One region of the Actinomadura miaoliensis genome, then DNA from elsewhere that is predicted to be linked to it. Evidence: riboswitches for the same ligand, from Rfam matches in the RefSeq annotation. Region 1 holds a riboswitch; each other region holds the start of a gene.
The links. Region 1 has a riboswitch for cyclic di-AMP ahead of ABD811_RS09730 (coiled-coil domain-containing protein). Riboswitches for the same ligand answer to the same signal wherever they lie in the genome.

Region 1 (7,481 bases):
CCGCGCCGGACCGCGCCGTCCCCGGCGAGCAGCGGCCGTACGAGCAGGACGAGCCCTTCCAGTACGCCGAGGCCGTCCCGACGGTCGAGACCGCCGAGACGACCGGCCCGCAGCCCGGCCTCGCCGGCCCGACGCGGCCCAAGCTGGCCACCGAGATGACCCCGCCGGACGAGCCCGTCACCGACACCGTCGAGATCGCCGCGGCCACCCCCGACCGGCCGCAGCCGTTCGCCGAGCTGGGCATGAAGGAGGAGGAGTACCGGCGGGTCCGCGAGATCCTCGGCCGCCGTCCCACCTCCGCCGAGCTGGCGATCTACTCGGTGATGTGGAGCGAGCACTGCTCCTACAAGAGCTCCAAGGTGCACCTGCGCCAGTTCGGTGAGAAGGCGCCCGAGAGCGACGCGCTGCTGGTCGGCATGGGCGAGAACGCGGGCGTGGTCGACATCGGCCACGGCTGGGCGGTGACGTTCAAGGTCGAGTCGCACAACCACCCGTCCTACGTCGAGCCGTACCAGGGCGCGGCGACCGGCGTCGGCGGCATCGTCCGCGACATCATGTCGATGGGCGCCCGGCCGGTCGCGGTCATGGACTCGCTGCGGTTCGGGCCCGCCGACGCCCCCGACACCCAGCGGGTGCTGCCCGGCGTGGTGGCCGGGATCGGCGGCTACGGCAACTCCCTCGGCCTGCCCAACATCGGCGGCGAGACCGTCTTCGACCCCTGCTACGCGCAGAACCCCCTCGTCAACGCCCTGTGCGTGGGCGTGATGAAGCACGAGGACATCAAGCGGGCCGTCGCGCCCGGCCCGGGCAACCGGGTGATCCTGTTCGGCGCGGGCACCGGGCCCGACGGCATCGGCGGCGCCTCGGTGCTGGCCTCGGCCACCTTCGACGAGGAGTCGCAGACCAAGCGGCCCAGCGTGCAGGTCGGCGACCCGTTCATGGAGAAGCTGCTGATCGAGTGCTGCCAGGAGCTGTTCCGCGAGGACCTGGTGGTCGGCATCCAGGACCTCGGCGCGGCCGGGGTGTCGTGCGCCACCACCGAGCTGGCGGCCGCGGGCACCGGCGGCATGCACGTCGAGCTGGACTCCGTCCCACTGCGCGACGCGACCCTGCGCCCTGAGGAGATCCTCATGAGCGAGTCGCAGGAGCGCATGATGGCGGTGGTCGAGCCCGCCAAGGTCGACCGGTTCCTGGAGATCTGCGCCAAGTGGGAGATCCCCGCCACCGTGATCGGCGCGGTCACCGACACCGGCCGGCTGGTGATGACCTGGCGCGGCGAGAAGATCGTCGACATTCCGCCGGGCACCGCCGCCGACGAGGGCCCGGTCTACCAGCGGCCGTACGAGCCCCCGGCGGACCTGGCCGCGCTGCAGTCCGACACCCCGGGACGGCTGACCCGCCCGTCCACCGCCGACGAGCTGCGCCGCACCGTGCTGTGGCTGGCCGGGTCGCCGAACCTGGCGAGCAAGACGTGGGTGACCTCGCAGTACGACCGGTACGTGCTGGGCAACACCGTCCTGGCCATGCCCGAGGACGCCGGCGTGCTGCGGGTGGACGACGAGTCGGGCCTGGGCATCGCCCTGTCGCTGGACGGCAACGGCCGCTACACCCGCCTCGACCCGTACTCGGGCGCGCAGCTGGCCCTGTCGGAGGCGTACCGCAACGTCGCCGCCACCGGCGCCCGCCCGCTCGCGGTCACCAACTGCCTGAACTTCGGCTCCCCCGAGGACCCGGGCGTGATGTGGCAGTTCGCCCGCGCCGTCGAGGGGCTGGCGGACGCCTGCCGCTACCTGGGCACCCCGGTCACCGGCGGCAACGTCAGCTTCTACAACCAGACCGGCACCACGCCGATCAACCCGACGCCGGTCGTGGGCGTGCTGGGCGTGCACGACGACGTGCGGCGCCGCGTCGGCATCGCGTTCAGCAGCGAGGGCGCCACGCTGGCGCTGCTGGGCCAGACCCGCGAGGAGTTCGGCGGCTCGGAGTGGGCGCACGTCGTCTACGGGCACCTGGGCGGTCTGCCGCCCAAGGTCGACCTGCCCGCCGAGGTCGCGCTGGCCTCGGTGCTGGTCGCGGCGGCCCGCGAGGGCCTGCTGTCGGCGGCGCACGACCTGTCCGACGGCGGCCTGTCGCAGGCCCTGGTGGAGTCGTGCCTGCGCGGCGGCCTGGGCGCCCAGATCACGCTGCCCGGCGACCCGTTCGTGTCGCTGTTCAGCGAGTCGGTGGCCCGCGCCGTGGTGGCCGTCCGTCCGGGCTCCGAGGGCCGCCTGGCGGCGCTGTGCGAGGCCGCCGGGGTCCCGGTCACCCAGCTCGGCGTCACGGGCGGCGATTCGCTCCACATCTCCGCGCGGGGGGCCGACGGGCAGCCGCAGGAGCTGTTCTCCATCCCGCTCGCCGAACTGCGCGAGACGCACGAGCACATCGTCCCCAGCTACGCCAACGACTGACCGCACCACCCGAGAAGGCCGCCGGCCCGCCGCGAAGCGGACGGCGGCCTTCGCCGTCCCTCCGGATGTCCCGGATTCGCCTGTGCCCGGGACGTCCGCCCTGCCCCGCTCTGAGACCATCGGGTATGGCCGACGACGAAGACCCGATCCCGATCGGGCAGGCTCTGGCGGGCCTGGAGATTCACGGGCTGCCCGAGAAATGGACGGCCCTGGACGCGATCGTCCTGGTGAAGTGCCTCGACTCGCACGGAGAGCCGTCCTGGGCGTTCCGCAGGACCAAGGGCATCAGCGACGAGGAGATGCTCGGCGCCCTGATAGTCCGAGCCGACCTGGCCCGCCGGGACATCCTCGACCTGTTCGACGAAGACGACGACTGACGGCACCGCCCGCGCCTCCAACGCCGCTTCCTATGGGGCGGATGCCGTGCCGGACGTGATCGGTCGCGGGGGCCGCGATACGGGGCCGCCCGTTGGCGGGTTGGGCGGTTACCTTGCTCCGGGGTGGAGCAGGGTCTCGGCGATCTGCTGAACGCGGGCCCGCGTGATCCCCGAGCGCTGCTCGACCGCCAACGGGTGGTCGGTGGGTTCCAGCTCGATGGATGGGCGTTCGCCGACCGGGCGGGTGTGCAGGTTGGTCCTGAGATTGATCGTCGTGGTGGAGTAGAGCGTCAGTTCCGTGGACAGCCAGCCGAAGTAGGCGGGCTCGCCCTCCCTGCCCGGGGTGTCCCAGAGCTTGAGGGCGCGGGTGAAGTTGTCCTGGCTGAGCGACACCCAGACGCCCCAGCTGAAGATCTCGCCGCTGTCGACCACGGGGATCTCGATCAGCCCGTGGACGAAGAACGCCTGACCTTTGATCACACAGATGTCGGAGGTCAGCTCGCTGGCGGGGTCGGCCGCGAACTCCGGGGCCCAGTAGTCCGGGGCCGGTGCGGCGAAGGCCATCGGCAGTTCGTCGTGGTGCCGTCCGCAGTGCGAACAGTGGAACCCCATGTGAGCGGACAGGCCGGGCTCCCCTAGAAGACCGAGATGTGGACGTGGTCGTAGTGGTTGGCGGTGACGCCGCCGCGGTTCTCCATGGTGCGCCAGCCGGGGCTGCGCATGTCGTAGATGCGCTGCCGCCAGATCACGTACTTGATGCCCAGGCGGTTGGCGTTGGCGACGGCGTACTCGGCCGTGCGGTCGCCGAGGGACTTGCCGCTCGCCGACGGCATCGTGCCGCCGGTGCTGACCATGAAGTCGCAGGCGCGCCCGGTGGCGTGGTCCTGCGGGTCGCCGGTCATCCGCACGCAGCCGATGATCGGGAACGGGCCGAACTCGATGTCGATGGTGTTCTTGACCTTCAGCATGCGGGGGGTGACCCCGCCCATCCCGGAGCTGGGGGACTCGGGCTTGAACTTCTTGATCATCGCCTGCACCTTGCGCTTCTGCGAGCGCAGTTCCGCGATGTCCTTCTCCAGCTCGTCGACCTTCTTCTGGTACTCCTCGCGCGCCTTCTTCTGCTCGGTCACCAGCTGCTCGATCTGGCGCACCTTGGCGGCCTGGTTGGACGCCACGTGGCTGGCCAGGCTGGCGTTGTTGAGCACGTTGTCGGGGTCGTCGCTGGCCAGCACCGCCACGGCCGGGTCGGTGGTGCCCGTCATGTACTGGGAGGCGGCCATCTGCGCCACCAGGGTGCGCGCGCCGTCGAGGTCCCGCTGGAGCAGGCGCTGCTTCTGCTGGGCCTTCTGGATGCCGTACTGGGCGTCCTTGAGCTTGGCCAGGTCGCCGCCGTACGCCTTGTCGAGCTGGGCGATCTGCTTGTTCAGCTTGCTCATCCGGCCGGTGTCACCCGGGTCCGCCTGGGCGGGCGCCGTGCCCGCCGACGTCACCAAGACGGCCACCGCGGCGACGGCGAGAGCCAAGGCGGGGCGCCGCGTCCGCGCGGCATGACGGGGGCGGGTGGAGCTCGGGCTCTCCACGTCGTCTCCTCTCCTGTGACGCCTACCGGGTTAGCTGACGGGTTCGGGCCGGGAGTCCGCCCTATCGCGGCGGGGCCGCGAATTCACCCCGGTGCCGACGTGACCTGGCTGGCCGCCCGGCGTTTGGGTCCCCGGTTCCCGTGCCGTAGTACGGCCGCGGGATTCGGCTGGCTCGGCCAGCCTGCCGATCGGTTTGCGATCATGCCCACCCCAGTGGGCGAAGGCTACTGTAAGGAACCGGTCGGTTCTTGGCCAAGATTAGACCCAAGGGAAACCTGGGATGGCCGGGACTGCGAGACAAGACGGACCGCCGCCACGCAGCGTAGCGCGTCGGCGGCACGCGCAGCGGGACCCCTGCCCCGGCGGGCAGGGGTCCCAAGCCGCGGTACTGCGACGGTCAAGCGGTGCCCTTGTAGAGCAGCCGGTTGGGCGTGCCGCTCGGGATGCGCTTGAGGCGGCTCTTGGTGGAGTTGTCGTTCAGCCACTTCTGCACGGTCGGGAACGTGGCGCCGCGGTGCGACTGCAGGTACAGCGCCGCCGCCCCGGCGACGTGCGGGGACGCCATCGACGTGCCGGACAGCGACGCCGTCCCGCCGCCGGGCCACGTCGACTTGATGCCGTAGCCGGGCGCGAAGATGTCCACGCAGGACCCGTAGTTGGAGAAGGTGGCGCGGTTGTCGTAGATGGTGGTCGCGCCGACCGCCTGCACCCAGCCGGCGCTGGCCGGGGAGGTGTTGCAGGCGTTCTGGTTCTCGTTGCCCGCCGCGACGGCGACGAAGACGCCCGACTTGGACAGGTTCGTCATGGCCGTGTTGAGCGCGGTGGACTTGGGGCCGCCGAGGGACAGGTTGGCGACCGCGGGCTTGACGGCGTTCTTCCGCGTCCAGTCGACGGCGGCGATGACGTCGGACAGCTCGCCGAAGCCCTCGCAGTCCAGCACGCGCAGCGACCGCAGGTTGACCTTCTTGGCCACCCCGTAGGTCTTGGACCCGATCGTGCCGGCCACGTGCGTGCCGTGCCCGTTGCAGTCCCAGCCGTCGGAGAAGGCCGGGGCCTTCCAGACCGACTTGGCGCGGCCCTCGAACTGCGGGTGCGACCAGGCGATCCCGGTGTCGATGACGTAGGCGTTCACGCCGCTGCCGGTGTTCTTGTAGTAATAGGACTTCGACAGCGGCAGCTTGCGCTGGTCGATGCGGTCCAGGCCCCACGCGGGGGACTTCTGCGTGGTGCTGGCCCGGTAGATCTGGTCCTGCTCGATCGCGACGACGTTGCGGTTGCGGCGCAGCTTGTCCAGCTGCGCGGTGCTGAGCTTGGCGGCGAAGCCGTTGAGCGCGCCCCCGAACCGCTGGACCGACCCCGCGTTCACCTGGTCGGCGGCGGTCGCCGCCGAGGTGCCGTCCTTGAGCGTGACGATGTACTTGCCCGGAACGGGGGTGCCCTGCGCGGCCGTGACCTGAACCCGGACGGGATCGGGGACGGCGGCCAGGGAGAGCGGCGCGGCGACGACGACCAGACCGGCCGTGACCGCACCGGTGACGAGAAATCTTCGTGGGGGGACAGGGCGCACCGGGTCTCCTTTGCCTGCGACGCGCCCGTGGCCCCCGTGGCCAAGATCGGGGCGCGTCGACAAGCCGGTACTTTATTGGAGAACGGCCTGTAATTCACCGAAAAAACCGGTAATTAGGCTGAAACTGGTCAGCCGGTGCGCACGGCGATTTTCCTGCTCTCACCCCCGGGCGAGACGGGCGTGATAGGTCGCCTTACCGCTCGGGCTCGTCCACACGTACTGCAACGTGCCGTCCTGCTGCCGGGTGATCTGCACGTTTCCGCTGGTGCACGGCTTGGCGATGGTCAGCGCCATGCGCAGCGTCCGGTTGGTGCCCTGCGTCAGCGTCAGCGTCCCCGAGCAGCGTTCCCGCGGGTAGAAGGCGCGGGCGGACGTCGCCCCGGCCTCGAAGTTCACCTCGATCGGGAACTGCGCTCCGCGCGACGCGTTGATCGCCGTTCCCCGCCAGGCGCCCGCGAACGCCGGCGGAATCGCGGTGACCGGACGGTCATCGGCGGCGCGGGCCGCCGGATCGGCCCGCTGCGGGTCCTCGGCCGAGTCGCCGCGGAACTGCGGCCACAGCACCAGCGCGATGATCGCGATACCCACCAGCACGCCGATGACCAGCGACAGCGCCACGCCCAGCACATGGTTGCTCGGACGCGGCAGCGACCGCCCTCCCGGCAGCCTGGGCAGGCGCGAGGCCAGTGACGGACGCTCCGGCTCGGGCTCCAGCCGCAGGATCGCCGTTGGGTTGTGCTTCGCGTCGTGCTGGTCGTCGTCCTGCGGCCCCAGGCCGGGGATCAAGTGCGGCGTGGGCGCGGTCATGTCCGTCGCCGTGTCCTCGACGGACGACGGCGCCGGGATGGCGGCCAGGGGCGGCAGCGCCTGCGTCGCGTCCCCGCCGAAGTCGTCCCGCACCGGCACGTGCACGGCGGCACCCCCAACGGCACCGAACCCCGCCGGCACCGCCTCAGGCGCCACAGGAGGCGGCGGCTGCACGGCCGCGGGAGGCGGCGGCTGCACGGCCGCGGGAGGCGGCGGCTGCACGGCCGCGGGAGGCGGTGGTGGCACGGCCGCAGGGGGCGGTGGTGGCACGGCCGCAGGGGGCGGTGGTGGCACGGCCGCAGGGGGTGGCGGCTGCACGGCCGCGGGGGCCTCCGTGGGAGGCGGCAGCTGCAGGGGAAGCACCTCAGGCGAGGTGACCACGGACGGCAGGGGCGCGCGCAGCAGCTCCCGCGCCTCGGACACCAGCGAGGGCGGCATCCGGGACGTCAACGTTCCGCTCTCGCCCAGCAGCCGATCGAGGATCTCCGTGGCGGCGGGACGGCTCTCCGGGTCCTTGGCCAGCGCGTCGGCGACCACGTCCCGCAGCGATCCGGGCAGCGCCGACAGGTCCGGGTCGTCGTACACGACCCGCTGCATGACCTCCGACGGCGAGCCCTCCCCGAACGGCGACGCGCCCGAGGCCGCGAACAGCAGCGTGACGGCCCAGGCGAACACGTCCGCGGCCGGTCCGATGCCGATGCCG
Region 2 (7,481 bases), on a different contig from region 1:
ACGGGGCGGACTGTGTCAATCCTGAGCAGGTTTCGACTTTGGTGTCGCTCTTTCCAATTTGCCTCCGGTGACGCTCACGGGGGCGTGTCCATTGTTGGGGCGGTAAGGAGCGGGTGGATCTCGCTGGTCGACCTGGAACGGCTGCGGTTCGGAGACGCCTCGGCCCAGGCAGCGCGGCTGGCGTGGGCGACGTTGGCACTGGCTGGGGATCGGCTGGCGTTCGGGCGCCCGTCGGTGTGGCTGCGCGCCGACCGCGACCTGGTCCGTGAAACCGAAGTGTTGGCGTTTGAGGACGAGGGTGGCGGCCCTGGCGTAGGTGCGCCGTGATGACCACAGGCATCGAGGTTACTCCTCCGCCAGGGCCTTGTTGGTGGAGTACTCGATCGCGTCGCTCAACGCCTTGGACGGCTCCAACGCGACCGTGTCGGACGCCATCACGATCCCGGCCGCCGCGGTACGGTGCCGCAACTGGGGGAACACCTCGGTGGCTCGAGACGGGTCGCTGAGCGGCTGGTGCAGGCGATGGGGAGGAACTCACAGATGCAGGGATCGTGTGCGCCGCCCGATATCGCCCTGCAGGGGGCGGGAAGGTGATGCCGCCGTCGTATCCGGAGGGGGCGTAGCGGGCGGGGGTGATATCGACGGTGTGGTCCGGCTTGACGTCGCCGGTCCAGATGCCTAGTGATCAACCCACCACCGCGCCAGTCACCATGCCAGAACCGGCCATTTCCGAGACGACCAGCCGCAACAGTGGCACATCACGCCTAGGATCACGGCGTGGCCAACCCCTTTAACCCCCAGCAGTGGCCTATTTTTGCCGCTGTGGCTGTGGCTGTGGGTGTTCTCCTCGTCGGGTACAGCATCAAGGCCACCCAGTACGAACCCCAGTCGACGCCGCCCCCGCCGCCCGCCTCCGAACCGGTCGGTGTCCCGAGTCCCGCCCATACCGAGTGGGAGACACCAGTGCCCACGGTCATCAACTGTGGGCCCGGCGACGATCCCGGAACTCTGCTCCTGCGCAAGGAGATCTGCATGTCCCCAGATCCGGAGGACGAGGCGCTCGACCGGATGATGAAGGAGTTGGCTAGGCAGCAGCGCGAGCTGCAACAGCGGATGCGCAGCTACCCGCCGATCGTGCCTTCGACTCCGGTTGTGCCGCCAGTCGGCGGCGGAACGCTGTGTGCGGACGGAACCTGGTCTCAGTCCTCCGGTCGCGGCACCTGCTCCTGGCACGGCGGCGAGGCGAAACCGTAGAGGCCCGGCGGTACACCGCCGTGATGATGGCCCCGCAGTTGGTGTTTGTCGCTGTGCTGGTGAAGCTGGCGCTCCGACCTGACGCACAGATTGGAAAATCTCGGCAGTGAGCTGTCGCCAGCAGGAGAGAAGGGTCATGACAAGCCCACATCAAAATGGCTACGACTTCAGAGTTGAATGTCGTCGCTGTTCAGGCGGGATGTGTCGCCAGGCACTTGAATCCCGAACTCGCGGATGCAACCCGGGTGGATCGAGGCTAAGAAGTCGTCTTGGTGCTTGCCCGGAGCCAGATGTCGATCACGGCGATGTGGACGGTGGCTTTAGAGCGAACGGCGAGCTTGTCGTAGCGGGTGGCGACCGCGCGGTGCTGTTTGAGCAGGTTGATGCCGCGTTCCACGGCGTGGCGCAGTCGGTAGGCGTCCGGGTCGAACAGCAATGGCCGTCCTCCGGCCGAGCTCGTGGCCTTGCGGTGAGCCTGCTGGGCGGCCTTGACCAGGATGGTGGCCTTGATCCGGCGGCGGCGCAGGTAGGCGCGGTTGCCCTGGCCGAGTATGCCTTGTCAGCCAGCACCCGCTCCGGCCGGGGCCGGGGGCGCTTGCCCCGCCACGCGGCACGCTGATCCGCTCCACCACCGGCACGAATGCGGGCTGTCCCCGTGCTGCCCGCCCGTCGACACCACCGGCAGCGGCTTGCGACCCTGCTCACAGGCCAGATGCAGCTTAGTGGTCCACCCGTCGCGCGAACGTTCCAGCCCATGATCGGCCGGCTCCGGCCCCGGCAGCTCGACCCGATCCTGATGATCGTGGCGGGCGCCCGCGGCGTGCTGGTGGGCCCAGCTGATGCTGGAGTCCACCGACACACTCCACCCCGACCAGCCCAGCAGCGTCGGCAAAGGCTCGCAGCTTTACCCAGATCAGCGCCCAGATCCCGGCGCGCTGCCAGCGATGGTGCAGGCTGTAGACCGACTGCCAGTGCGTAACGTTCGGGCACATCCCGCCACGGTGCGCCGACCCTGGTCCGCCAGCGGATCCTGTCCTTCCCCGCCGAAGGCGTGTGGTCCCTGAGTGGCTGGACGGGCGCGGGCGCGGCTGGGGCCGAACGTAGGGGTGCTCGACACGGGCGGCCGTTCGGGCCGCCCGGTTCGTCGCTTTCCAAGTCATAGTCCTGCCCGCGCCGCAAGCACACGCCGATCGGGGTGGTGGAACGCGCCTCGCAGCTGTCGACGGTGCACGTCAAGTGCGTCCAAAGGAGGTGCTCGGCATCCGAAGCGCACCCCACGGGGTTGGGTAGGCCGCGTGGGACAGGTGGACCTTCGCCTCTAGCACTGGATGCACGGCAGATTAGGACCTCTTGACACCGTCAAGCGGTCCTAAGTGGCTCCCCGATTGGCTCCCGAATATGGTTCGGTGGGCTAAAAAGGGGCTCCGGATCGAGATCCGGAGCCCTCTGACCTGCGAAAAGCTGGTCGGGACGGCGGGATTTGAACCCACGACCCCTTGACCCCCAGTCAAGTGCGCTGCCAAACTGCGCTACGTCCCGGCGCCTGCCGCAGCAGGCGTGATTACTGTAGCGCAGTCTGCGGGGTCATGCGTACCGAGATAGCGGGAGCCTGGGCTCGGGTGGGCCGGGTCGGGGTGGCTCTGGTGGCGGCGTTCGGGGTGGTTTGTGGGTGTGACCAGGGGGCGGAGCGGACGCCGGGGGCTGGGCCGGTGAGTGGTGGGGCGGTGGAGTCGACCGAGAAGGCGACGCAGAGGGCGACTCCGAAGGTGGCCCGGGAGCCGGTGGTGCCTCGGGGAACACGGGCCGGGTACGTGGTGTTCGACCGGGAGAGCCGAAGGACGGTGAGGGCATACCGGGCGCACCGGGTGTTCCGGTCGGCGTCGGTGGTGAAGATCCTCATCGCGCTCGATCATCTGGAGCGGAGCCGGGAGGCCGATCCGCGGCTGGGGCCGATGCTGCGGTCCAGCGATGACGCGGCGGCGACGGCGTTGTGGCGGCGGGGTGGGCGCGGGGCGATCGTCGAGCGGATGGCGCGGCGGATGGGGCTCACCGACACCAGGCCGCCGCCTGCGGACAAGCCGGGGTTCTGGGGGTACACCGCGCTCAGCGCCGCGGACGTGGTGAAGACGTACCGCTATCTGCTGGAGAGGGCGCGGCCCGAGCATCGCGACGTCGTGCTGCGGGAGCTGCGCAGGGCCACCAGGCGGGGGACGGACGGCTACGACCAGTACTTCGGGATTCCGCGGGCCGTGCCGAAGCCGTGGGCGGTCAAGCAGGGCTGGTCGGGATTCGGGCAGGGCGCGTCCGGGGTCGTGCCAGGGGATCTGGGGCTGGGACGGCCGGTCCTGCATACGACCGGGCTCGTGGGGCCGGGGGAGCGGTACGTCGTGGCGGTGCTCACGCTGCAGCCGGCGGGGACGTCCTACCCCACGGCGGCCGCCAGGATCACGGCCTTGACCCGCCAGGTGTGCGCCTTGTGACAGCAGGGGGGAATGGGGGGCTCGTTCCTGGTGTTGTTGCAGGTCAGAGTGCCTTTACGTTTTTTGCCCTAGCGTGGGCATCTGATAACGTCAGGCCCGAATCCCGCGACGCGCGCCATGCGTCGTGGCCCGTCGTGACCCGGGAGGGACCGGGGCGCGACCGTGGCGCGCGGGAACGCGCCCCCCACCGAGATCAGACCAGTGAGCGGCCGCCGTGGGCAGCGGTGGCCGTGGCCGAGTCCGTGTCCGTCGCCTGAGCGAGGACCGGAGCCGGGGACCCAAGTCGGGCCGAGCAGGCCCCGGGGTGAATCGGCGCGTCGACGAGGCGCGCCGTAGGGCTCTTCCATGCCCGAATCCGTCAGCTAACCCGGTAGGCGCCATGGGAGACAAGGAGTTCTCTGCATGCCCGATCGAATCGCTTCTCAATCCCCCGAGGCTCGTCTGGGCGTGGGCGTCGCCATGGGGACGGTGCTGGCCGGAGCCGTCGGTTTCGCCCTCATCGCTCCTTCCTCGAACGAGGAGCCGCAGGTCAAGGGGCCTGTCGCCCAGGCACAGGTGGAGAGGGCACACAGGAGTGTCGCCATCGGTGAAAAGCCCGAGGGCTACGCGGTTCCGATCCGCAAGGTCGAGCCGTCCGAGGCGATCCGTCTGGCTCTGGAGCAGGTCGGTGTCAAGGAGGGGCCGGACCGGCAGACCAAGTACCACGACTGGTTCGTCTCGACGCCCAACGCGAAGATGACGGCCAAGCGTGACGGCGGGTTCAGTGTGGACGCCTACAACGGCGCCGAGTGGTGCAACATGTTCGTGTCCTGGGTCGGTGCGCAGCTCGGTGTCAAGGACATGGGCTGGGACGCCTACACCGTCCAGCACGCCAAGTGGTTCGCGAAGAAGGGGCGCTGGGGTCACAAGGCCAAGCCCGGGGCCGTGGTGTTCTTCGACTGGCAGAACGGGTCCGGGGGCGGCATCTACGGCATCGACCACGTCGGCCTGGTCGTCGAGGACAACGGGGACGGCACCATCACCACCGTTGAGGGCAACACCAACAACGCCGTGGAGAAGCGGGTGCGTCCCAAGTCGCTCGTCGCCGGGTACGGGTACCCGGACTACGACGCCGACTGACGATCGGCGGGCAGCGGAGGGCGTCCGGCACGCGCCGGGCGCCCTTTGTCGTCCTGAATGCCGCAATCATTCACTTTTTTTGTGGTGTCTTCTACTCCGTCGTTGCGGTGGCCGGAAAGGTATCCGGCACGCGAGCGGGGACGGGGGGAGGACACGTCCATGAGGGCAGGGCCGCACGGGCACGTCCCGTCTGGGCGCCTCCTGCCCGGCTCCCACCGGCCTGGTCCGCGCGGCCCTGACGTGAGCGTGGTCGTGATCGCCTACAACGACGCGGGTCGGCTGCCCCGGGCGGTCGGTTCGGCGCTGAGACAGTCGCTCAGCGCCGTCGAGGTGGTGGTCGTGGACGACGGGAGCACCGACGGGACGGGGACGGTGGCCGAACGGCTGGCCGCCGAGCATCCGGGACGGGTGCGGGTCGTGCGTCTGCCGGTCAACTCCGGCGGGTGCGGCCGCCCGCGCAACGCGGGCGTGGAGCGGGCACGCGGCCGGTATGTGATGTTCCTCGACAGCGACGACGTCCTGGACCCGCACGCCTGCCTCAACCTGCTGACCACGGCCGAGGACACCGGCGCCGACATGGTCTCCGGGCTGTGCACGCGCGTCCACATGGACCGGGTGCGCAAACGGGAGCGCCCCTGGTACCCGTGGCTCTACCAGCGGACGGCGGTCTACGGCGCGCTGCGCGACAACCCGGACCTGCTGTACGACACCCTCGCCACCAACAAGCTCTACCGGCGCGCCTTCCTGGAGAGGCACGGGCTGCGGTTCGAGGAACGGCTGCACTACGAGGATCTGCTGTTCACGGCGGAGGCGTACCTGGCGGCGTCCCGTACGGCGCTCATTCCGCATCGCGTCTACAACTGGCTGGTCGAGCCCCATACGCGGTCGATCTCCAGCCGGCGTTCGGAACTGGCCAACTTCGCCGACCGGCTGGAGATACACCGGCGCATCGACGCGCTGTTGCGACGGCACGGTGACGAGGAGTTGCGGCTCGCCAAGGACGTCAAGTTCGTCAACCACGATCTGTTGCTCTACATGCGCGATCTGCCGTGCCGCGACGCCGCCTACAGGGAGGGTTTCCGCGCACTGGCCGCCGACTATCTGGCCGGCCTCGACCCTCGGGTCTACGAGGCGGCCAGCCCCATGGCCGCCATCGCCGCGTACCTGTTGCGTGAGGGCGACCAAGACGGGGCGTTGGCGGCGGCGGAGTATCCCGTGCTCGGTGCCGGTTTGCTCCAACACGACGGGCGTGTCTTCTGGAGCGGGCGGTACACGTCGTCGGGCGAAGCGCGCCGGATTCTGGACGTGACGCATCTGGGGCTGCAGCAGTGCCCGCTCAGTGAGCTTCGCCCCCTCAACGTGGTCACCGGGCTGACAGTGCGGGACGGCCACGCGCGCTTGCGCGGGCACGTAGTGAATCCCCTGGGCAGGGTGGCGGGCGACGCGAAAATAACGGCGCGCCTTGAGCTGTCCGCCAGGTTGAGGCCCCGGCGGGTCTTCCGCGTCACCGCGACCGTCACTCACGCGGGGGATCGGCTCCTGTGGGCGGCGGACTTCGATCCGGTACGGCAGGTTCGTCCCATGGGGGTCGCCGACGCGGTGTGGGACGTGCGGCTGCGCCTGAACGTGGACGGCGAGGAGGTCGTCACCCGTCTGTCCGGCAGGGAACTCCGCGGCGCGGCGGAGCACGTGCTGTTGCCGGTGCGTCCGCGCCTTTCACGACTAGCGGCCGGGAGTCTGCGCCCCTACATCACCACCAGGGGGAATCTGGCCTTCGTCCTGCATAGGAGTGGACGCGCGTGGCGTACCGCCCGGGCGGCCGCGAAAGCGCCGCTGGGGCGTCGTGCTCTCCGTGGCGCCCGCCGCACGGTGAGAGCCGCGCGCCGCCTCCACAGGGCGGCCCGGCGTGCGGTCACGTCCCGTACCACCAAGACGGCCGTGTTCAACCACGTGCTGAGCCGGCTGCCCGTGCGCACGGGCACCGTCGTCTTCGAAAGCCACATGGGACGCCACTACGCCGACAACCCCAAGTACATCCATCGCGAGCTACGCCGGGCAGGGGTTCCGGTACGGGCCGTGTGGGCGTACGACTCCTCACCCCGGGGCTTCCCCAAGGACGCCGTGCTCGTGCGCCGGAACTCGTGGGCGTACCACTGGGAGCTGGCCCGAGCCCAGTTCTGGATCGACAACCAGGGATTCCCCGGCGGGCTGCGCAAGCGGCCGCAGACCACCTACATCCAGACCTGGCACGGTTCGGCCTTCAAGCTGATGGGCTTCGACCAGCCCCGGATCAAGCGTGCCGGGCGGGCCGAACGCGCGCGGCTGCGCCGCATGGTGGAACGCTACGACTGCTTCCTGATCCGCTCGCGGCACGACGTCGACACGCTCGTCAGGGGTCTCGGCGTACGCGCCGAACTGGTGCCGGCCGGATATCCGCGCAACGACCCGCTCGTCAATGCCGATCCCGACGTGGCCGCGGAGGCGCAGGCGCTGCGCCGCTCCCTCGACCTGGACGACGGGCGCCGGGTGGTGCTGTACGCGCCCACGTTCCGCCGTGGCCCGGACGGGGAGCCGGTGCGTCACGTCGACCCGCCGATCGAGCCGCGGCGGTTCGCCCGCGAGTTCGGC
Region 3 (7,481 bases), on a different contig from region 1:
TGTAAGGGGCGTCCGGGGGAAGAGACGCCTCGCGGAAGGGCCGACGGCGTAAGGGGTGGAGTAGGGCTTGGCCGCGCCGGGGAAGCGCGGCCGTTAGGGGGCCGGCCGCTCGTATGGGTCCGGGTAAGCGTAAGCGCTTGGACCGGCGTATGGGACCAAGGACGCTAAGCGCCCGCTGTAAGCGGCCCCTATAGCCGTACCGGCCTCCTATCGAGCTTCAGCCTTCTATGAGGGCATATGAGAGGTGTATGAGAACGAGGCGGAAGTACGGCGCGAAGTACGAAGCGCTCAGGCCTCCTGGGCGTCTGCCGCCGCCGCGACGGCGGCGGGCCGCCTGACCACGACCGTCCCCGCGAAACGGTCGTGCAGGGCCCTGCGGCGTGCGGACCGCTCCAGCCGCGACTCGAAAATCGCCCCGGCGTTCGCCACCCAGAACAGTCCCGCCACCGCCCCGAACACCGGGACGGGACGAACCGCGATGGGCAGGCAGTACGTAGCGGCCCGCAGCAGCGAACGGAGCACGTCCGGGCGTCTCCTGTCCACGGCGGGGCGGCCCGGGTCCTCACGGACGACTTCGATGCCCGCGACGCGCTTGCCCACGGTGCGCCCCCACAGCGCGAGCTGGATCCACTCGTAGACGAGCAGCAGCCCGGCCACGAGCGGTGGCGCGACCTTCTCGATGCCGAGGTCGGGGAAGCCTTCCCGGATCACCATGACCACGGGAAGGCCCACCACGAGCGTGTCGACGATGCGCGCGACCAGCCGCTGCCCCGGTTCGGCGAGTTCCGGGGCGCTCTCCCCCTCCGCCGGGGGAAGGGGGTCGGCGCCGGGTGCGGGAGGGGACGCCGCCACGGCGGGCTATCCCTCGTAGCCGGTGTGGCCGGGGTACTCGACCGTCCGGTCGGCGTGGTCGCCCGTCTGGTCGGAGTACTCGGAGTACTCCCCGCGCTCGTCGATGACGAGCGTCCCCGAGAAGCGGTCGTGCAGGGACTGGCGCAGCGGCTGGTCCCAGATGGCCCACAGATAGGCCATCACGGTGCCGATACTGACCAGCAGCATGCCGTAGGCGAAGTAGTCCCACACCTTCACGGCGAGCGCGAGGAAGAAGAAGAGGCCGAGCTGGTAGCCGATGTGCATGACGCCCGCGCGCCACACGGCCTGCGTCGTCGTCAGCGGCTCTCCCGCGGGCCGCGCCTGTACCACCCCCAGGTGCAGGACGCGCTTGCCCAGGGTCCGCCCCCACATGGCGAGTTGGACCGCCTCATAGAGGAACGGCAGCACCGCCAGTACCGCGAAAAGGGTGAAGATGATGGGCCAGTTCCAGATGCCGCCCTCGCTGCTGGCCTTGCTCCCGGAGGTGTCCAGGCCGATGATGCCGACGCTGATGGGAACGATGAGCGCGAATCCGAAAACGGCCACCAGGACGTTGTCGATGAGGCGCGCCCCGGCCCTGCGGAGGATCGGCGCCAGGGGAAGGTCCGCGGCGGCGGCGTCGTAGCCGCCACCGTCATATCCCTGGGCGGGCGGCTGCTGCCATTGCTGTTGCCATTGCTGCTGGGGGGCCACCCCGCCCTGCCACGGAGAACCGTGCTGCTGGGGCTGCTGCCACTGTGAGCCCTGCTGGGAGGGTGGGGCACCGTAGGACGGTCCGCCTTGGTAGGGCGGGCCCGGGGGCTGCCGCGGATAGGGCTGTCCGCGGTGGGGGGAGTCGCTCATCGATCAGTCCTCCAGGCGAAGCAACATCCGGGTATTGCCCAACGTATTCGGCTTGACCCGGTCGAGGTCCAGGAACTCTGCCACGCCTTCGTCGTAGGAACGGAGAAGCTCGTCGTACACCTCGCGCGACACGGGGGTTCCGAGGATCGGCTCGAAGCCGTGCCGGGCGAAGAAGTCCACCTCGAAGGTAAGGCAGAACACCCTTCCCACTCCCAGTTCCCGCGCGGTTTCCAGAAGCCGCTCGACAATCCGGTGCCCTATGCCGTGGCCCCCGTACTCCTTGTCCACGGCCACCGAGCGCACCTCGGCCAGGTCCTCCCACATCACGTGGAGGGCCCCGCAGCCCACGACGCGCCCCCCGCGCCCCCCTGGACGTCGCTCGTCCCCCGGCGCGGCGGCCCGGACGTCCTCGGCCACCCAGAACTCCTGGACGTCCTCATAGAGCGTCACCGTGGACCTGGCGAGCATCCGCCGCCCCGGCCCGGCGTACGCGTCGATGAGCCGCCGGATGTGCGGCACGTCGGCGGTACGGGCACGCCTGATCACGACTTCCACAAACAGGCGACATTATCGGACCGCGGGCGGCCTCCCGTGGCCGGTCCGTCACGCACGGCCGCCGGCACGGCGCCACAGACGACGCAGATGTACCGAAAGACGCGAACGGCATCGTCCGATACCGACCGTCCCCTCAAGCGGACAGAAAGTGAAATAGCGCACAGCGAAGTGATCGCACAAGCCCGCGAGCACCCGTGTTACATCTGAGCGTCCTCGGGTCACCTGCGATTTCGCATGTTCTGGTTGGCAGGCGACGAGCGCTCCGTTAGTCTCCTGCGCTGACATCGGACCCCCGTGATCGGGAGGCCGAACCGCCGAGTCCCGCGGGCCGCAGCCGGCGCCCCGCAGGAACCGGGGACCCGCGATCGGACGGTTCCGGGACCACTCCAGAGCCATGCCGACTGGGGTGAATCCGCACGGTGCGGACGCTCCGCACGTCCGCGGAAGGTGCAGCTCCGGCCCGAACCCGTCAGCTCACCCGGTAGGCGGACGAGGAGAGGAGAGTTCTTGGAGCCCTCGCGCCCCGCGTTCCTTTCGCGCCCGCTGCGTGCCGCGCAGGCCGCGGTCACCGCGTGCGCCGCCGCCCGCCCCGGCCGCAGGGCCGCCGCGGCGACCGGCGCGCTCGCCGCCGTCTCCCTCGTCGTGGCCGCGCCCGCCCCCGCCGCGCAGGCCGACCCCGAGCCCTCCACCAAGGAGCTGCGCGAGCAGGCGACCAAGCTCGCCGACCAGCTGGAGCAGCTCACCGAGCAGTACAACGGCCTGCGCGTCAAGCTGAAGCAGTCGCAGCGCGCCGCCAAGGTGGCGGGCGACAACGCCAAGCGCCAGCAGAAGGCGCTGGAGGAGGAGCGCGCCAAGGTCGGCAGCCTGGCGGCCACCAGCTACATGCAGGGCGGCGCCGACCCCACGGTCTCGTTCCTGGCCGCGCAGAACCCGCAGGCGATGCTCGACCAGGCCGCCACGCTGCACTACTTCGCCACCCAGGACGGCACCAAGGTGCAGGGCCTGATGCAGGCCATGCAGGCGGCCGAGCGGGCGCGCAAGTCCGCCGAGGCGCGCGCCGAGCAGGTCGAGCAGCTGCGCACGCAGCTGGAGGGCCAGCGCAAGAAGGTCACCACGGCCTACGAGAAGGTCCGCGGCAGGCTGGTCAAGCGCGACCCCACCCAGCTGACCAAGCTGCCCGTGGCCGGCACCGGCAAGGCCGCCCAGGCGCTGCGGTACGCGATGACCAAGATCGGCAGGCCGTACGTGTGGGGCGCGGAGGGGCCCAACACCTTCGACTGCTCCGGCCTGGTGATGTGGGCCTACCGGCAGGTGGGCGTCAGCCTGCCGCACTACACCGGCAGCCAGTGGAACGCCGGCACGCACATCTCCCGCGACCAGCTGCAGCCCGGAGACCTGGTGTTCTTCTACTCCGACCTGCACCACGTGGGCCTGTACGTCGGCAACGGCAAGATGCTGCACGCGCCGCAGACCGGCGACGTGGTGAAGATCGCGCCGATGGCGGGCCGCCCGTTCGCGGGCGGGGTCCGGGTCGCCTGAGGTCACCGGCGCACACGGGTCCGCGTGCGGGCGTGCTGCGACCGCCACGTCGGACCACGTCCGCGGCGACGTCTCCCACGGGGACCTACCCGAGGGGCCGCCGACGTCGCCGCGCGGGGTCGGACGGTGGTCGCCGATGCTCGGTCGTATGCTTTCGCGCCGCCGCCCGCCGGGGGGCGGGTGCGGGGGCGCGCCCCTAGATGAGCTGTCGCCGGGCCGCCCAGACCACGGCCTCGATGGGCGTGTTGACCTCCAGCCGGTCGCAGATGGTCCGCAGCCGGCGGCGCAGGGTCCGGGCGCTCAGTTCCAGCTTTCGTGCCGCCACGTCCGCGGTGACACCGCTGGCGATCTGCGCGAGGAGCTTGATCTCCTCTTCGCTGAGGCGCAGGTCGTCGGTGCCACGACGTGCGATGGTGGCCTGTTCCACTCCGTCCTCCCTCGTCCGTGGTGATGACCGCGGGGATGCAGCCGTCCGCTGCACAGGCACGGGCGGGCCTTGATCTGTACGCGTCGGGTTGCCGGGTCCGGGGCGGGGGGCCGGACCGAGATCATCGGTGTGCCTTGCCGTCTGGCGTGCTTTGGCCGGAGGTGGCCGATGGGCCGATTGCTCGGCGCCGAACGGGAACCCCGGGTAACGATTCAGTCGTTAGGCCGACCGGACGCGGATGCTCCTCGTCGCCTCGGGCGCGCGCACGATGATGTGGCGGGCTCGTGGCGGAGCGCGTCGTGTCCGGGACGGGTCATGATCGCCAATCACGTCAACCCATCCCTCCTCGTCCGATTCGCCCATACCATCGGGGGCGATGATCGTGAATCGTTTCAAGGCACGCTTCGGCTCGGAACGCTAGGCGGCCGGATCCGGCCCGTCAAGCGCGGATTAAGCACGTTGTGTGCTCTTATGACTACGGTCCGCGACCGGCTTCGCGGGGGTTCGGTGCGGACAACTCGATAACCTGCGAAAACCAGTCCGGGGTCGACGAGGAGAGACTTGCCTCAGAGCAGTATTCGGGAAGTCGCGAGGCGCGCCGGAGTCTCAGTTGGGACCGTTTCGAATGTCCTAAACCGGCCAGACCTCGTGGCCGAAGCCACCCGTGACCGCGTCCGCGCGGCCATCGAGGAGCTCGGCTTCGTGCGCAACGAGTCCGCCCGGCGGCTGCGCCAGGGCGGGCGCCGCGCGGACGGCGGTCCGCCCGGCCCGCGTCCCCGGCCGTTCGGCGTGGTCGTGGAGGACCTGACCAACCCGTACGCCACCGACGTGGCCCGCGGCGCCGAGCAGGCCCTCAACGCGGCGGGCCACGACGCGCTGTGGCTGACCAACGACCACTCCGCCGACAAGGAGCGCCGCTGCCTGGAACTGCTGGAGCAGCAGCGCGCCGCCGGGGTGCTGATCACGCCGGTGGGGCTGGGCCCGGCCGGCATCGTGCGGCTGCGCGCGGCGGGCATGACGGTGGTCCTGCTCGACCACGCCGGTCCGGGCGTGTGCTCGGTGCGGGTCGACCACGTCGCGGGCGGGGCCGTCGCCGCCGCGCACCTGCTCGGCCTGGGCCGCGAGCGGCTGGCGTTCGTGACCGGCGACCCGCATCCGCAGCCCTGCCAGGAGCGGCTGGACGGCGCCGCCCGCGCCCTCGCCCGGGCGGGCCACGAGCCCGCGGTCACGCTGACGCAGGCGTCGCTGTCGCCGAAGGAGGGCGGGGCCGCGGCGCGCCGCCTGCTGGCGCTGGACTCGGTGCCGACCGGCGTGTTCTGCGCCAACGACCTGCTGGCCGTCGGGCTGGTGAACGAGCTGGTGCGGCAGGGCGTGCGGGTGCCCGAGGACGTGGCGGTGATCGGCTACGACGACATCGAGCTGGCGGCCACCGCCGCCGTCCCGCTGACCACGATCCGCCAGCCCCGGCACGAGCTGGGCCGGGCGGCCGCCGAGCTGGCCCTTACCGAGGCCGCCGAGGCGGCCGAGGGCCCCGGGCACCAGCACCGCCAGATCGTCCTGACGCCCGAGCTGGTCGTGCGCGAGTCCGCGTAGCCGGTCGGCGGCGGCTCGCCGTGCCGCGAGCCGCCGCCGGTCGCGTCACTCCGGCTTGACCAGCGGGAACAGGATCGTCTCGCGGATGTTCTTGCCGGTGAACGCCATGATCATCCGGTCGATGCCGACGCCGACGCCGCCGGTGGGCGGCATCGCGTACTCCAGGGCGCGCAGGAAGTCCTCGTCCAGCTGCATGGCCTCCGGGTCGCCGCCGGCCGCCAGCAGCGACTGCTCGGTGAGCCGGCGCCGCTGCTCGACCGGGTCGATCAGCTCCGAGTAGGCGGTGCCCAGCTCGGTGCCGAACCCGATGAGGTCCCACTTCTCGGTCAGCAGCGGCTCCTCGCGGTGCTGCCGGGTCAGCGGCGAGGTCTCCAGCGGGTAGTCCATGACGAACGTCGGCTGGACCAGCGTGTGCTCGACCAGCTCCTCGAAGATCTCCTGGACGAGCTTGCCCTGCCCCCACTTGGGGTCCCAGGTGACGCCGCGCGCGTCGGCGTACTTGCGCACCTGCTCCAGCGGCGTGTGCGGGGTGATCTCCTCGCCGAGCGCCTGCGACACCGCCCCGTACAACGTGATGCGCGGCCACTCCGCGAGACCGAGGTCGATCTCCCGGCCGTCGCGCACCACCACCGACGTGCCCAGCGCGGCCACGACGCACCGCTGGTACAGGCGCTGGGTGAGGTCGGCCATGTCGTTGTAGTCGAGGTAGGTGCCGTACGCCTCCAGCATCGTGAACTCGGGGTTGTGCGTGGAGTCCGCGCCCTCGTTGCGGAAGTTGCGGTTGATCTCGAAGACCTTCTCGATGCCGCCGACGACGAGCCGCTTGAGGTACAGCTCGATCGCGATCCGCAGGTAGAGGTCCATGCCGTAGGCGTTGATGTGCGTCACGAACGGCCGTGCCGCCGCCCCGCCGTGGATCGGCTGCAGCATCGGGGTCTCGACCTCGAGGTACCCCTCCTCGTGCCAGAAGTCGCGCGCCGCCCGCACGGTGTCGCTGCGCAGCCGGGCCATCCGGCGCGCCTCGTCGTTGACGATCAGGTCGACGTAGCGCAGCCGCACCCGGGCCTCGGGGTCGGTGAGGCCGACGTGCTTCTCCGGCAGCGGCCGCAGGCACTTGGCGGTGATCTGGAACCGGTCGGCCATGATCGACAGCTCGCCGCGGCGGGAGGTGATGACCTCGCCCTCCACGCCGATGTGGTCGCCGAGGTCGACCTCGCGCTTCCAGAAGTCGAGCTGCTCCTGCCCGACGTTGGCCAGCGACAGCATGATCTGCAGGTCGCCGGAGCCGTCGCGGATGGTGGCGAAGCACAGCTTGCCGGTGTTGCGGATGAGCATGACGCGCCCGGCGACGCCGACCTTCTCACCGGTCTCGGTGCCCGGCTCCAGGTCGGGATATTTCTCCCGGATCTCGCCGATGGTCGCGGTGCGCGGGAAGCCGACCGGGTACGGGTCGATGCCGTTCTCGCGGAGCCGGTCCAGCTTCTCCCGGCGCACCCGCATCTGCTCCGGAAGCTCGTCGTAGGTCGCGTCACTCACGGGCTCAAGGCTATCGACCCACGTGAGTCGCTTGCGCGAGACCTTCGCTAGGCGACTAGCGCGCCGCCGCCTGGAGCACGTGTCGGGCCGACGCCCAGAGGCGCCCTGCCGACGC

Region 2: it holds a riboswitch for cyclic di-AMP, as region 1 does, so the genes downstream of both, ABD811_RS42550 (CHAP domain-containing protein) here and ABD811_RS09730 (coiled-coil domain-containing protein) in region 1, are expected to answer to the same signal.
Region 3: it holds a riboswitch for cyclic di-AMP, as region 1 does, so the genes downstream of both, ABD811_RS19125 (NlpC/P60 family protein) here and ABD811_RS09730 (coiled-coil domain-containing protein) in region 1, are expected to answer to the same signal.

The regions. Positions count from the first base shown of each region.
Region 1 is NZ_BAAAZG010000009.1:22,593-30,073, forward strand. Features, by position in the region: gene purL (phosphoribosylformylglycinamidine synthase subunit PurL) at 156-2,447, shown strand; gene ABD811_RS09720 (hypothetical protein) at 2,573-2,824, shown strand; gene ABD811_RS09725 (DUF2199 domain-containing protein) at 2,933-3,436, opposite strand; gene ABD811_RS09730 (coiled-coil domain-containing protein) at 3,460-4,404, opposite strand; cyclic di-AMP (ydaO/yuaA leader) riboswitch at 4,408-4,583, opposite strand; gene ABD811_RS09735 (S8 family peptidase) at 4,802-5,971, opposite strand; gene ABD811_RS09740 (serine/threonine-protein kinase) at 6,131-7,481, opposite strand, start outside.
Region 2 is NZ_BAAAZG010000084.1:59,041-66,521, reverse strand. Features, by position in the region: gene ABD811_RS42575 (hypothetical protein) at 346-468, opposite strand; gene ABD811_RS42570 (hypothetical protein) at 778-1,254, shown strand; gene ABD811_RS42565 (hypothetical protein) at 1,511-1,690, opposite strand; tRNA gene ABD811_RS42560 (tRNA-Pro) at 2,717-2,793, opposite strand; gene ABD811_RS42555 (serine hydrolase) at 3,096-3,734, shown strand; cyclic di-AMP (ydaO/yuaA leader) riboswitch at 3,975-4,125, shown strand; gene ABD811_RS42550 (CHAP domain-containing protein) at 4,137-4,853, shown strand; gene ABD811_RS42545 (bifunctional glycosyltransferase/CDP-glycerol:glycerophosphate glycerophosphotransferase) at 5,094-7,481, shown strand, end outside.
Region 3 is NZ_BAAAZG010000025.1:2,343-9,823, forward strand. Features, by position in the region: gene ABD811_RS19110 (RDD family protein) at 289-852, opposite strand; gene ABD811_RS19115 (RDD family protein) at 859-1,716, opposite strand; gene ABD811_RS19120 (amino-acid N-acetyltransferase) at 1,720-2,271, opposite strand; cyclic di-AMP (ydaO/yuaA leader) riboswitch at 2,574-2,775, shown strand; gene ABD811_RS19125 (NlpC/P60 family protein) at 2,779-3,810, shown strand; gene ABD811_RS19130 (LuxR C-terminal-related transcriptional regulator) at 4,007-4,237, opposite strand; gene ABD811_RS19135 (LacI family DNA-binding transcriptional regulator) at 4,799-5,830, shown strand; gene lysX (bifunctional lysylphosphatidylglycerol synthetase/lysine--tRNA ligase LysX) at 5,876-7,366, opposite strand.